2 regions of the Stenotrophomonas sp. CFBP8980 genome follow, and region 2 is predicted to be linked to the other one. Evidence: riboswitches for the same ligand, from Rfam matches in the RefSeq annotation. Region 2 holds a riboswitch; the other holds the start of a gene.
What was found. A riboswitch is a leader RNA that binds a small molecule or an ion and turns the genes downstream of it on or off. The one in region 2 is predicted to bind thiamine pyrophosphate.

Region 1 (6,939 bases), on a different contig from region 2:
AGTATCCCGGTTTCAAGGAACAGTTCACGATCAACGGCCATGCCCCGCGCAAGGGCGAGCTGTGGAAGAACCCGAACCTGGCCAACACGCTGCAGCAGATCGCCGATGGCGGCCGCGATGCGTTCTACAAGGGCGACATCGCGCGCACCATCGGCAGCTACTTCAAGGCCAACGGCGGTTACCTGAGCTTCGATGACATGGCCGCCCACCAGGGCGAATGGGTCGACCCGGTGAGCAGCAACTACCGCGGTTACGACGTGTGGGAGCTGCCGCCCAACAGCCAGGGCATCGCCGCGCTGCAGATCCTCAACGTGCTGGAAGGGTACGATTTCTCGAAGATTCCCTTTGGCTCGGCCGAACACGTGCACCTGTTCGTGGAAGCCAAGAAGCTGGCCTTCGCCGACCGCGCGCGCTTCTATGCGGACATGGCCTTCCAGCCGGCCGCGCCGGTGGCCAAGCTGATCTCGAAGGAGTACGCGGCCGAGCGGCGTGCACTGATTTCGATGGACAAGGCGCTGAAGGAAGTACAGCCGGGCACACCGAAACAGCTGGAAGAGGGCGACACGATCTACATGACCGTCGCCGATGCCGACGGCATGATGGTGTCGCTGATCCAGTCCAACTACCGCGGCATGGGCAGCGGCATGGCGCCCCCGGGGCTCGGCTTCATCCTGCAGGATCGCGGTGAGATGTTCGTCCTGCAGAAGAGCCACCCGAACGGTTATGCACCGGGCAAGCGTCCGTTCCAGACCATCATCCCCGGCTTCATCACCAAGGACGGCAAGCCCTATGCGAGCTTCGGCGTGATGGGCGGGGCGATGCAGCCGCAGGGCCATGCGCAGATCGTGATGAACCTGGTGGACTTCGGCATGAACCTGCAGGAAGCCGGTGATGCGCCGCGCATCCAGCACGAGGGTTCGACCGAGCCGACCGGCCAGGCCACGGCGATGAGCGACGGCGGCGAGGTCAACCTGGAAACCGGCTTTGCGTATGACACGATCCGCGCGCTGATGCGCAAGGGCCACCGCGTGGTGTTCGCCGACGGTCCATATGGCGGCTACCAGGCGATCCTGCGCGATCCGGAGACGGGTGTGTACTACGGCGCGTCGGAGAGCCGCAAGGATGGGCAGGCGGCGGGGTATTGAGGGCAGGCGTCGAACGGGTGAGACCCCCCTCGCGGGTGGTGGCTGGAAGCAGGTTACGTGTTTGGCGACGGGCGGGTGGGGTTGGCAGGACACGCCGCAAGTACGTCCCTGTAGGCTGCATCGCCGCATCCATGCGGCTCAGCGTCCTGCCAACCCCACCCGCCCGGCCCCCTGACAGGTTCCGATGGCCGCCACCCGCGTAATTAAAAAATGAAAAGCGGTAGCGCCGAGCCATGCTCGGCGGAAATCATCAGATCCCATTCCCCCTGCCATCCGCCGACCATGGGTCGGCGCTACCGAAGGTTCCATGGCCACCATGGACCTGTCGAAGGTGGGGCGGGGTGGGTTGGCGGGAACGCTCATCCGCATGGGTCCGGCGCATGCGCCGGACGCGCTGGGCAGGAGCCCAGCGCAGGTCTTGCCGCCTGTGCAGGACTGCACCGGCGAGCAAGCGGATGGCGAGCCTCCATGGACGGATTCACGGCGATTCCCGCCAACCCACCCCGCCCCGCCCACACACAGCCCTGCAGACTTTGACGTTGACGTCGCTTCGAAGCGGGCGCCGGGCTGCAAGCCCGGCAACCCACCCCATCAGTCGCGCTCAGCCGCGTGCTCGGCTTCCAGCCGCGTCTCTTCCTGCGCCGCCATTTCGCGTTCAATCCACGCCTCGATCATCTGCCGCGCACGCTGCGCCTTGCGCCGCTCGCGTGTCCATTCCTGGTCCAACACGCGGTACAACGACACCATCACCAGGATCATCAGCACGGCGAAGGGCAGCGCGGCGATGGTGATCATGCCCTGCAGGGCGGACAGTCCGCCAGCCAGCAACAAGGCCGCCGCGATCAGCGCAACACCCACGCCCCACGCCAGCTTGCGCTTCGGCGGCGGATCACCGGCCTCATCGGTGGACATGCTGGCCAGTACCAGTACTGCAGAATCGGCCGAAGTCACGAAGAAGATCATCAGCAGCACCAGCGCCACGCTGGCCAGCAACAGCGGGAAGGGCAGGCTGTCGAACATGGTGAACAGCACCGTTTCGTAGCCATTGCCCAGCGCGGCCACCAGATCGACATGGCCGAACAACTGCGACCACAGCGCGGTGCCGCCGAACACCGAGAACCAGATGAAGCCCAGCACGGTCGGTGCGATCACCACACCGATCACGAACTCCCGGACGCTGCGGCCACGCGAGATGCGCGCGATGAACGACCCCACGAACGGTGCCCAGGCAATCCACCACGCCCAGTAGAAGATGGTCCAGTCGGCCACCCAGGTGCTGCCGGAGAACGGCGACATGCGCAGGCTCATCGTCACCAGCTGGTTGAGGTAGGACCCCAGCGTGGTGGTGAACGTGTCGAAGATGAAGCCGGTCGGGCCCAACACCAGCACCATCGCCAGCAGCAGCGCAGCCAGGCCGAGGTTGAAGTTGGACAGCCATTTGACCCCGCGCTCCACCCCGCTCAGGGTCGACGCCATGTACAACACGAACGCCACCGCGATGATCACCATCTGGGTCGGCACGCTGGAGGGAATGCCGAACACCCGTTCCAGGCCTGCCGCGATCTGGATGGTGCCGAAGCCCAGCGTGGTGGCCACGCCGACCGCGGTCGCCACCACGGCGGCGATGTTGACCACGTGGCCGATCCAGCCGCGATGGTGCTGGCCGATGATCGGCTGCAGCATGTCGCTGACCAGGCCGCGGCCGTTGCGGTTGAACTGGAACCAGGCCATTGCCAGGCCGATCAATGCGTACACCGCCCACGGATGCAGGCCCCAATGGAAGAAGGCGTAGCGCATCGAGGCACGCGCCGCATCCATGCCCATGGGTTCCAGCCCTTCCGGTGGTTTGACGAAATGGGAGACCGGCTCGGCCGCGCCCCAGAACACCAGGCCGATGCCCATGCCTGCAGCGAACAGCATCGACATCCAGCTGGCGCGGGAGAAGTCCGGCTCGGCATCTTCGCCGCCGATGCGCAGGTTGGCGAACCGTCCGAACGCCAGGTACAGCAGGAAGGTCAGCGCAAGGAACACGACCAGCAGGTAGAGCCAGCCCGCGCCGCGGACCACCTCGGCCAGCACGGCCTGTACGACGGCGTTGAAGGAGTCCGGTGCGAGCCCGGCGAGCAGCACCAGGACAGCGACCAGTGCGATGGAAATTCGAAACACCATGACGGGGCTTCTCCGATCAGTGAATGAGGGAGCGAGCAGAAGCTTGCAGTGCGATGCCGGGCAATACCAGCAATGCGGAGGACGGCGGACGGCCGCATGCCTGCAGGAGCAGGCGCGACAGTGCGCTGCGCGATGTTACCCAGCGTGGCGTCATGGACTCGTCAGTGTGTCGTCCGCGACAGCGGCGGTATGTTCTAATGCGCGCTGAAGCGGGGGTACCGCGGCCAACTGGCCGTGGTTGAGATAGTCCCTTGGAACCTGATCCGGCTCATACCGGCGTAGGGAAGCTTTGCAACGCCGTCCGTGCGTGGGCTCTCCCGGGGCCGGCGCGCGTGCGTCGGCGCACCGCCGCTTCGTCCCCGAACCTGATTGGACGAAGCCCGATGAACGCACCGTACGACGACCTGCAGCAGCAGGCGCAGCAGCTTTCCGAAACCGTCACCCGGCCGATCCCGGGTTCGCGCAAGGTGCATGTGGCCGGTTCCCGGCCGGACCTGCAGGTGCCGATGCGCGAGATCGCGCTCAGCCCGACCCCGGACACGTTCGGCGGCGGCGGGAACGCGCCGCTGGCGGTCTACGACAGCTCCGGTCCCTACACCGATCCCGCGGCGCGGATCGACCTGGCGGCGGGCCTGACTGCACTGCGCCGCGGCTGGATCGAAGAGCGTGCCGACACCGCACTGCCGGGCGGGTTGGGCTCGGTGTTTGGTCGTTCGCGCGAACTCGATGCGAGGCTGGCCGCGGTGCGCTTTCCGGCGCGCCATCAGCCGCGTCGAGCGCGTGCCGGCGCCAACGTGACCCAGATGCACTACGCCCGCCAGGGCATCATCACCCCGGAGATGGAGTTCGTCGCCATCCGCGAGAACCAGCGCCTGCATGCGGTGCTCGATGCCGGACTGCTCCAGCAGCATCCGGGGCAGTCCTTCGGTGCTGCCATCCCGCGCGTGATCACGCCGGAATTCGTGCGCAGCGAGATCGCCCGTGGCCGGGCGGTGCTGCCCAACAACATCAACCACCCGGAAAGCGAACCGATGATCATCGGCCGCAACTTCCTGACCAAGATCAACGCCAACATCGGCAACAGTGCGGTGTCCTCGGGCATCGCCGAGGAAGTGGAGAAACTGGTCTGGGCGATCCGCTGGGGCGGCGATACGGTGATGGACCTGTCCACCGGCAAGCACATCCACGAAACCCGCGAGTGGATCATCCGCAACTCACCGGTGCCGATCGGTACCGTGCCGATCTACCAGGCGCTGGAAAAGGTCGGCGGTCGGGCCGAAGACCTCAGCTGGGAGGTATACCGCGATACCTTGGTCGAACAGGCCGAACAGGGCGTGGATTACTTCACCGTGCACGCGGGGGTGCGGGCCGCGCATGTGCCGCTGACAGCGAACCGGATGACCGGCATCGTCTCGCGCGGCGGCAGCATCCTGGCCAAATGGTGCATGGCGCATCGCAGGGAGAACTTCCTGCATACGCATTTCGACGACATCTGCGAAATCATGAAGGCCTACGACGTGACGTTCTCGCTGGGCGACGGGCTGCGCCCGGGCTGCATCGCCGATGCCAACGACGCGGCGCAGTTCGCCGAACTGGAAACCCTCGGCGAACTGACCAAGGTGGCCTGGCAGCACGACGTGCAGGTGATGGTGGAGGGCCCGGGCCACGTGCCGATGCACCTGATCAAGGAGAACATGGACAAGCAGCTGCGCGAATGCGGCGAGGCGCCGTTCTATACCCTGGGGCCGCTGACCACCGACATCGCGCCGGGCTACGATCACATCACCAGTGCGATCGGCGCGGCGATGATCGGCTGGTACGGCACGGCGATGCTCTGCTACGTCACCCCCAAGGAACACCTGGGCCTGCCGGACCGGCAGGACGTCCGCGACGGCATCATGGCCTATCGAATCGCCGCCCATGCCTCGGACCTGGCCAAGGGGCATCCCGGTGCGCAGGTGCGTGACAACGCGCTCAGCAAGGCCCGCTTCGAATTCCGTTGGGAAGACCAGTTCCACCTCGGCCTGGATCCTGAAAAGGCCAGGGAGCTGCACGATCAGACCCTGCCGAAGGACGCACACAAGAGCGCCCATTTCTGCTCGATGTGCGGACCCCAGTTCTGTTCGATGAAGATCAGCCAGGAGGTCCGCGGGCAGTCTGCGGGCGGGTAGGGGACGGACAACCGCAGCTGCTGGTGGGTGACGACCGCAGGTCCTGGTGGGTGACGACCGTTGGTCGTCACGCTCTCCCCCGTTATCCTCCGCCCATCGTTTCCCAAGGCCGCGCCATGCCCATCCCGCCCACCCTCCGCTGGCTGGCCATCGCCCGCCGCCATCCCTCCGCCTGGTTGCTGGCGGTGCAGTTGCTGGGCGTGCTGGTGTATCCGGCAATGGATGACACCGCGGCGGGGCGGGCGGCAGTGGGCACGTTCGGCATCGCGGTGCTCGGGCTCGCCCTGTGGGTGGTGCAGCGCAGCCCGCTGGGCACCTGGCTTGCGTTGTTGCTGGCCATTCCCTCGGTGGTGTTCTCCATCGCGGCGGTGCTGTTGGGCAAGACCGGGTTGGGCATCACGGCGCAGCTGCTGGAAAGCCTGCTGTACTTCTACACCGCCGGTGCGTTGATCGCCTACATGCTGCAGGACCATAAAGTCACCCGCGACGAACTGTTTGCTGCAGGCGCCACCTTCACCCTGCTCGCGTGGGCGTTCGCGTTTGCGTTTTCGGTCTGCCAGCAGTGGTATCCGGGCAGTTTCCTGGCCACCAACCAGACCCCGTTCCGAACGTGGATGGAGCTGCTTTATCTCAGCTTCAGCTTACTGTCTGGAGTAGGTCTCAGTGACGTCGTTCCGGTACACCCCCAGGCACGCGCATTGGTAATGCTGGCGCAGTTCTGCGGGGTCATGTACGTGGCCCTGGTGGTATCGCGACTGGTCGGTCTGACCATGCTCGAGCACCGACAAAAATGAATGGCAGATAAAAAAATCGCGCCCCGGAAGGCGCGAATAGTGAAACTGATTATCTGAATACGTGGGCGAGAGAGTGCCTGATGTCCGCCGCAGCATGTGCGGTTAACTCTCATAGGCTAGTATTCGCGCGCTTCGATTCATTTGCGTTATGGGTTCATGCTGTTTGCAGAGTCTGGCTGTTCGCGATTGCACCTCCCGGTCATTCACGCGCACCTGGCTGGCATCCCGCCTGCCGCCCGCGTTCGAGATAGATGACCATCAGCAACAGCCCTTTCCATGACGTAGATATCCTGCGTATCGGCGAATGCACCGTGACCTTGTCGTCACGTGAAGTGCAGGTGCCCGGTGCGCGGCGACTTCGCAGGCTCACCCCGAAGGCGGTGGGCGTGCTGCGCGTGCTCGTCCGCAGCAACGGGCGCGTGGTCACCCGGGATGAGCTGTTCGCCGAGGTGTGGCCGGACACGCTGCCTACCAATGATGTGCTGACCCAGGCCGTGACCCAGCTGCGCAAGGCCTTCACCGCTGACAGCGAGGACGGTCCCGCCTACATCGAGACGATCGCCAAGACCGGCTATCGCCTGCGGGTGGCGGTGAGTGCGGTGGATCCGGTTGAACGGTCCGCCCTGCCGGCGGGCGAAGCGCCAACGCCGGCACCGCCGG
Region 2 (6,939 bases):
GCTGCTCTGGCCGGAGGTGCTGCCGAGCACGTGCAGTTTGTCGGTCAGCGAGGTTTCGTCACCGAGCACGGTGTTCATCTGCAGAACCGCGTTGTCGGCCACGTAATCGCCGGTCACGGTCAGGGTCTTGAATGCCCCGTCGTCATGATTGAACGCGATGGTGCTGTTGCTGGCTGACAGCGTTCCGACCAGCGAGTCACCGGTCATGTCCCACGCGCTGTCTTTCAGGTCCATCAGGGCAACGTTCTGAGCGGCACCCTTGAGCGTGGTTGCCTCAGACAGATCGACAACCGCGTCGTAGCCATCACTGAACACGATGTCGCCCACGAGCTCCGAGCGCTGAGCCTGCAGCACGCTTTGGCCCACTGACCCCGCACCGTCGGTCATCAACAGGCCGCCGCCGCCTTCGATACGAGAGTTCGTCACTTCGACACGGGAAAGACCTGCATCGCGCACCTCGATGGCGGCGGCCGAGCCGGTCAGGATCTGAGTGTCGGTCACCCGCACCGAGTTGATATCCGTGGCCCCCGCCGTGGAAAGGATACCGCGCGCATCCGCGCCCAGCGCCCTGATATCACCGCCAGTGACGTCGATCGTTGCACCCGAGTTGGCATTGATGCCCATGGAACCGGCACCCGACGTCGCCACCCTGATGTTGTTGGCGGTCAGCGTACTGCCCTGGTTGGCGAACAGGCCATCCGCGCTGTCACCGGTGGTGGTGATGTCCACGCGGTCCAGGTCAATGCCAGAGCCTGCAATGGCCATCGCGCCGAAGGACTGCAGCCCACTGGTATGCACTGCAGTGTTGGTCGCCGTGATCGTCGAATCCACGCCGTCACTGAGCAGGCCACGAGACCGCTCTCCGGTGGTCGTGATCGATGCATTGGCAAGTTCGGCCGAACCGCCGGTGGCCACATACACACCGTGCGCGTCCCGCCCCTCAAGCGCGGCGGTGCCGAGGATCGTGCCGTCCACCGTCACCTTTGCACCACTTTCCGCCGAGATCGCCCTGGCCGCACTTCCCGTCGTGGTGATTTCACCGCCTGACAAGGAAACCAGCGAATTCGCGCCCTCGGCTTTCACCCCATAAGCATCCTTACCTTGGGTGCTGATTCCAGAGCCCACCACGGTTGTCTGGCCGCCCGACACGGTGCGCACGCCGTTGGAATAGTCCCCGGTGGTGGAGAGGGTGGAGTTGGCGATGGTCATCGTGCCGTCCCCAACGCGCACTGCATCACCCATCTCACCAGAGGTGGTCACGGTCATGCCGGTCGCGTTCATTTCGCCGCCCGTGCTCGCAAAAAGCCCCGATCCGTTGTAGCCGGACATATCGACCGTCGTGTTGGATGCAGCGACACGGCTTCCCGCGTCGCGTGCATCAAGCCCATGCTGGGTGGTGCCGCCGCCCAACATGATTAATGCATTGCGCACCTCCACCTGCCCGCCCGTGTTTGCGCCCGCACCGATCACATAGGCGCCCGTCCCAGCGATCTCCGTGCCGTCGATCTGTACCGTAGCCCCCTGCGCAGCCTCCGCTCCGTCCGAAGACTCGCCTTCGGTCCGGATGGAGCCACCGGTGAAAACGGCGCTGCTGCCAGTGCCTACGGTTTTGATGCCATAGGCCACTCCACCTTGAGTGAGAATATCGACATTCGTAGCAATCACCGTCCCCCCATCCTGGATATTGAGCCCATCGGCCAGGTTGGACAGGGTTTCGATGCGGGTGTCGGCAAGCTCTGCCGCCCCGTTTGCAGACGCCACCACGCCATGCGCATTGGCACCGAGCGTTGTGATCGAGCTTCCCTGCACGTCCAGCGAGCCACTCTGCATCACCCGCAGTCCAAACGCATCGGCCTGGGTGGTCGTGAAGTCGCTGTCCGTGATGACACCTGAACCTCCCTGCCACACATCCAGACCATGGCCCGCAGACTCGAACGACGAGCCGATGATCACACCAGTGCCGCCCTGTAGGTCCACGCCCTTGCTGCGTGCGCCGGTAGTTTTAACCTGCATGCCCGTCATCTCCAGGAGCGCACCGTCGCGCGCACGGGCGCCGTGGGCCACCATCCCTGAGGTGGCAATCGAGCTGTCAGAGATCGTCAGCCGCGAGCCGGCATCGCCCGTGGCCACGCCACGCGACTGGGCGCCGGTCGTTTCAATCTGCAAGCCTGTGCCCGTAAAGCTTGATCCCCCCAGCACGTGCACGCCGTCACTTACTTCTTCGGTCGTGGAGATACGAGCATTGGCGCCGGTCATGGTGGCCTGCTCCATGACGAGCATGGCATGACTACCGCGTCCGCTTGTCGCGATATCCACGTCAGAGAAGGCAACTGCAGATCCCTCAGTTATCGACTTCATTCCCGCCGACTGGGTGCCCGACGTGGAGAGAGCTGCACCGGAGACAACCACCATTCCGCCAAGGCGCGCGTTCACTGCATTGCTCTGGAATCCCGCGGTGCTTGATTCGCCGCCGGTGAAGTCGATACGGCTTCCGCTTCCCTCGGCGTGGACGCCGTGGGAGCTGTTTGCCCCGTTGCCTGCCGCGCGGACATCGGTCGCAGTGATCGTTCCGCCATTTACCGCCGACAGGCCGTGACTCCAATCCCGCACGTCGCTGTCAGCGTCAATGTCCGACACCTCGCGGTGTACGCCATCGGCCACCACCGGTGTGGCGCCAGTGTTCCAAGAGGTCATCAGGAGTGCGCTGCTGACCGCAAGCGCTAAAGCGTGTCGATTGGAAATCGAGGTTTTCATGTCGTCAGCCGATTTGGAGAATTCAGGCTTCACGATATTTTCTGCTGCTTTCGTGCGGTATCGAAGAACTTCTAAATGGTCCGTGACAACGCTGACGAATCGTCATCCATTAGGCGCAGAGTCATGTCCTCCCGCTGCTGCCCATCCACCACCGCGAGCCAGCCCTGCCGCCTCGAAAGAAAAAGGGCCGGCGGGGGGCCGGCCCTTACCACCACTGCCCCAAGGGGTTCAAGGCAGCAACGGGGCATCGCTGAACGAGAGACTGACCAGCGTTGACACCGTACCGTCGGGAAACGGCGGGTATGTCATCTCAACGCAACGGCGCAGCCGATGCCATGGAAGCAATTCGAAAGTAAATCTGCTGTATCCCTGCGCCGCGAAGGCGTAACGCCGTGGGATGTACCTCGCCGGATCGGGACGGGAGCACTCATGCATGGGAGGGCTGCTGAAAGCCCAGAACGGGCGTCCAACTACCTGGCCTCCAGGATCAAGCGCATCTGGTATCGCCCGGTTGCGCAGGGGGTAGGCCGCCTATTGGACACAGAAACATGATTCTGCGCACCGTCCCACGGGTGGCCCGACGGCTTACCATGTGAGCGCCGCGCGGGCAGCTTGCCGTGCGCATGCCCCCTCGCCCGACCGATATCCGATGAACAGCCCCGCCCACCACGTCCAAGGTCTCGACAACGACGAGGTCCCACCCGACTGGCCTGCGATCAGCGCCGGCGAGATCGCGTGGCTGCAGCGGCGTTTCGTGGAGCTGCAGGGCGACTGCCGGTTGCTGTGGCACAGCCCGCGGCCGTTTTCCGCGGCGGCGCTCGTGCAGGCGCCGCAGGGGCGGTTTTTCATCAAGCGCCACCACTGCAGCGTGCGCAGCGCCGCGGTGCTGTCCGAAGAACATCGCTTCATCGCCCATCTGGCGGCCCAAGGCCTGCCGGTGGTGCAGGTCATTGCCGATCAGAATGGCGCGACCGCACTCGAGCACGGCGTCTGGACCTTCGAAGTGCACGCCGAAGGCATCGGCCAGGACCTGTACCGCGACGTGCCCTCATGGACGCCACCGGCCAGCGTCGAACAGGCCTGGCAGGCCGGGCGCATGCTGGCCCTGCTGCACACCGCCGCAGAAGGCTTCCACGCACCGCAGCGGGCCACGCACCTGTTGGTGGCCCGCGATGATCTGATCCGCGCCGAGGACCCGCTCGCGGCGCTCACCGCGCAGTTGCCCGACCGTCCCGGGCTGGCCGCTTACCTGGCCGACACGCCGTGGCAGGCCGAGCTGCAGCGCGCGATCCTGCCCTGGCACATGGGACTCGCCACGCGGTTGGCCGCCGAGCCTCGCCTGTGGGGGCACAACGACTGGCATGTGTCCAACCTGCTTTGGCAGATCGGCAGCGGCGCTACCACGGTCAGCAGCGTGCTCGATTTCGGGCTGGCCTCGCCCACCAGCGCGCTGTACGACCTGGCCACGGCGATCGAGCGCAATGCCATCGCGTGGCTGCAACTGGACCGTGGCGCGCAGGCGGTGCGCGGTGACATCGCACTGGCGCTGCTGGTCGGCTACCGCGATGCGCGTGCGCTTTCGGCCGACCAGGTCCGGCTGCTGGCCGACCTGCTGCCCGTGGTGCACCTGGATTTCGCGCTGTCTGAAGTTGAGTATTTCCACGCCATCACCGGCTCCCGCGCCAACGCCGACGTGGCCTACCGCACCTTCCTGCTCGGCCACGCCGACTGGTTCCGCACGCCCGCCGGGCAAGGCCTGCTGGCCACCCTCCGCAGCGCTGCCTGAGCGGCTGATTCGCTTCTTCGGCCGTTTTGGTGTGAAATGAGCGCCTGAAGCGGGGGTGCCTGGTTTGACCAGGCTGAGAGAGTCCCTTGGAACCTGATCCGGTTTGCACCGGCGTAGGGAGCTTTGAGCTGCAAGCACATGGACCCATCGGGTCACTGCGCGCGCGCCGTCGCTTCGTCTTTCTTCCTGTTGATGACGAATCGAATGAACCGCTGCCTGCGCCCCACGCTGTTGACCATTGCCCTCTGCGCCGCGCTGCCGCTGCACGCGGCCGATGCCACTGCCGATGTCCCCGACCGCTCACCGACCGAACTGGCTGCCGTGCGCGTGCAGGCCCAGCAGGCGCCGGCCGCCACCATGCCGTCGAGCAGCTTCGGTGCGGCCAGCTGGAAGGACACCCCGGCCTCGGTGAACGTGCTGGACCGCACCCTGCTGGACAGCCGCCAGGTGCGCACGCTGAGCGAAATGGCTGCCAACGATGCCTCGCTGGGCGACAGCTACGCACCGGTTGGCTACTACCAGAACATCGCAATCCGCGGCTTCGCGCTGGATACCGCCACCGGCTACCGCTTCAATGGCCTGGCCACCACCGGCGAGCAGCGCCTCGCGCTGGAGAACATCCAGCAGGTGGAAATCCTGAAGGGCGAAGCCGGGCTGGCTGCCGGCGTGATGGCGCCGGGCGGCATCATCAACTACGTCGGCAAGCGCACCGCCGAAGTGCGCACCGTCACCCTGGGCACCGATTCGGAAGGCACCCGTTACACCGCCGTGGACGTGGGCCACTGGCTGACGCCGCGCTTCGGCGTGCGCGTCAATGCCGCATGGGAAGACAGCGCGTCCTACATCGACCACGCCGACGGGCGGCGCAACTTCTATTCGCTGGCCGCGGACTGGTTGATCGGCGAACGCGGCAAGCTGGAAGTGGATGCCAACTACCAGACCAGCGCACAGCGCTCGGCATCGGGCTTCCAGCTGCTGGGCGCAACCGAGCTGCCGCGCGGCGTGGACCGCTCCAAGATGCTCGGTTACCAGCCGTGGCAGCAGCCGGTCGGCATCGCCAGTACCAACCTGACCGCCCTGCATACCTTTGAGCTGGGGCCGCGCTGGCAATCGCGGGTGTCGGCCAGCCACAGCCGTTCGGTGATCGATGACAACGTGGCCTTCGCCTACGGCTGCTACTACGCCGCGCAGTGCGCCGACGGCAGCGTGCCGGGCAACTACTTCGCGCCCAACGGCGACTACGACATCTACGATTACCGCAGCCCGGACGACACCCGGGTCAACCAGGAACTGCGCGCCGAGCTGCGCGGCAGCGTCGACATCGGCCGCGTCACCCATCAGTTGAGCATTGGCGCCGACACCTTCCGGCGCACGGTGGACAAGCGGCAGAACGTCAACGAGTACGTCGGCACGGCCAACATCCATGACCCGCAGGTACCGGTGTTCGCGCCTTCCCCGTTGCAGCCCGGTGCCTCCGTGCGTCGGCTGGACAGCCGCCAGGATGGCCTGTTCGTGCTGGACCGCATGCGCTTCGGCGATGATTGGCAGTGGCTGGCCGGTGGGCGCATGGTGCGGCTGCACGAACGTGCCTACGACAAGCGCGGCAACCCGGAACGCCACAGCCGGATCTCACGCTTCCTGCCGCAGACCGCGCTGATCTGGAACGCGACCGACCAGGTGAATGCCTACGTCAGCTACGTGCGCGGCATTTCGCTGGGGCAGGAGGCCCCGTTCTGGACGTCCAACGAGGGTGAGTTCCTGCCGCCGGTGCTGTCGCGCCAGCTGGAAGTGGGGATCAAGTACGGCGCCACCGATGCGCTGACCCTTGGCGCGGCGCTCTTCCGCACCAGCCAGCCTTTCCAGTACGCCCGTGCCGATGACAGCGATGCCGGCTTCACCTTCGTGCAGGAAGGCCAGCAGACCCACACCGGGCTGGAGCTGACCGCCAACGGACACCTCACCGAACAGCTGCAGGTCACGGCCAGTGCCAGTGTGTTGCAGGCGCGTGCACGCGATACCGCCACCGCCGCTTACGAAGGTCACCAGCTGGTCAACGTGCCAAAGACGCGGGCCACCGTGCACCTGGACTACGCGCTGCCGTTCGCCGCCGGCGTGGGCGTCACCGGCGGCTGGCGCTATGCCTCATCCAACACCGCCACGGTGGATGGCAGCGTGCGCGCGCCCAGCTACAGCGTGGTCGACCTGGGCCTGCGCTACCAGCACACGCTGCGCCAGCAGCCGGTGACATGGCGGCTGGCGGTGGACAACGTGTTCGACAAATTCTACTGGCGTGACACCGGCAGCAGCGCCGGCGATTACTACCTGTTCGCCGGTGCGCCGCGGCAGGCGCGCCTGTCGGTCACCATCGCGCTATGAACGCCGAACTGTTGGAATGGTCG

Region 1: another riboswitch for thiamine pyrophosphate. It lies ahead of thiC (phosphomethylpyrimidine synthase ThiC); the one in region 2 lies ahead of SOM47_RS14945 (TonB-dependent siderophore receptor).

The regions. Positions count from the first base shown of each region.
Region 1 is NZ_JAXCXF010000001.1:936,038-942,976, forward strand. It holds gene ggt (gamma-glutamyltransferase) at 1-1,145, shown strand, start outside; gene SOM47_RS04090 (BCCT family transporter) at 1,737-3,314, opposite strand; TPP riboswitch at 3,516-3,617, shown strand; gene thiC (phosphomethylpyrimidine synthase ThiC) at 3,698-5,485, shown strand; gene SOM47_RS04100 (ion channel) at 5,602-6,279, shown strand; gene SOM47_RS04105 (winged helix-turn-helix domain-containing protein) at 6,531-6,939, shown strand, end outside.
Region 2 is NZ_JAXCXF010000007.1:225,237-232,175, reverse strand. It holds partial or broken gene SOM47_RS14955 (autotransporter outer membrane beta-barrel domain-containing protein) at 1-2,787, opposite strand, end outside; gene SOM47_RS14950 (phosphotransferase enzyme family protein) at 3,404-4,540, shown strand; TPP riboswitch at 4,582-4,677, shown strand; gene SOM47_RS14945 (TonB-dependent siderophore receptor) at 4,745-6,916, shown strand; gene pnuC (nicotinamide riboside transporter PnuC) at 6,913-6,939, shown strand, end outside.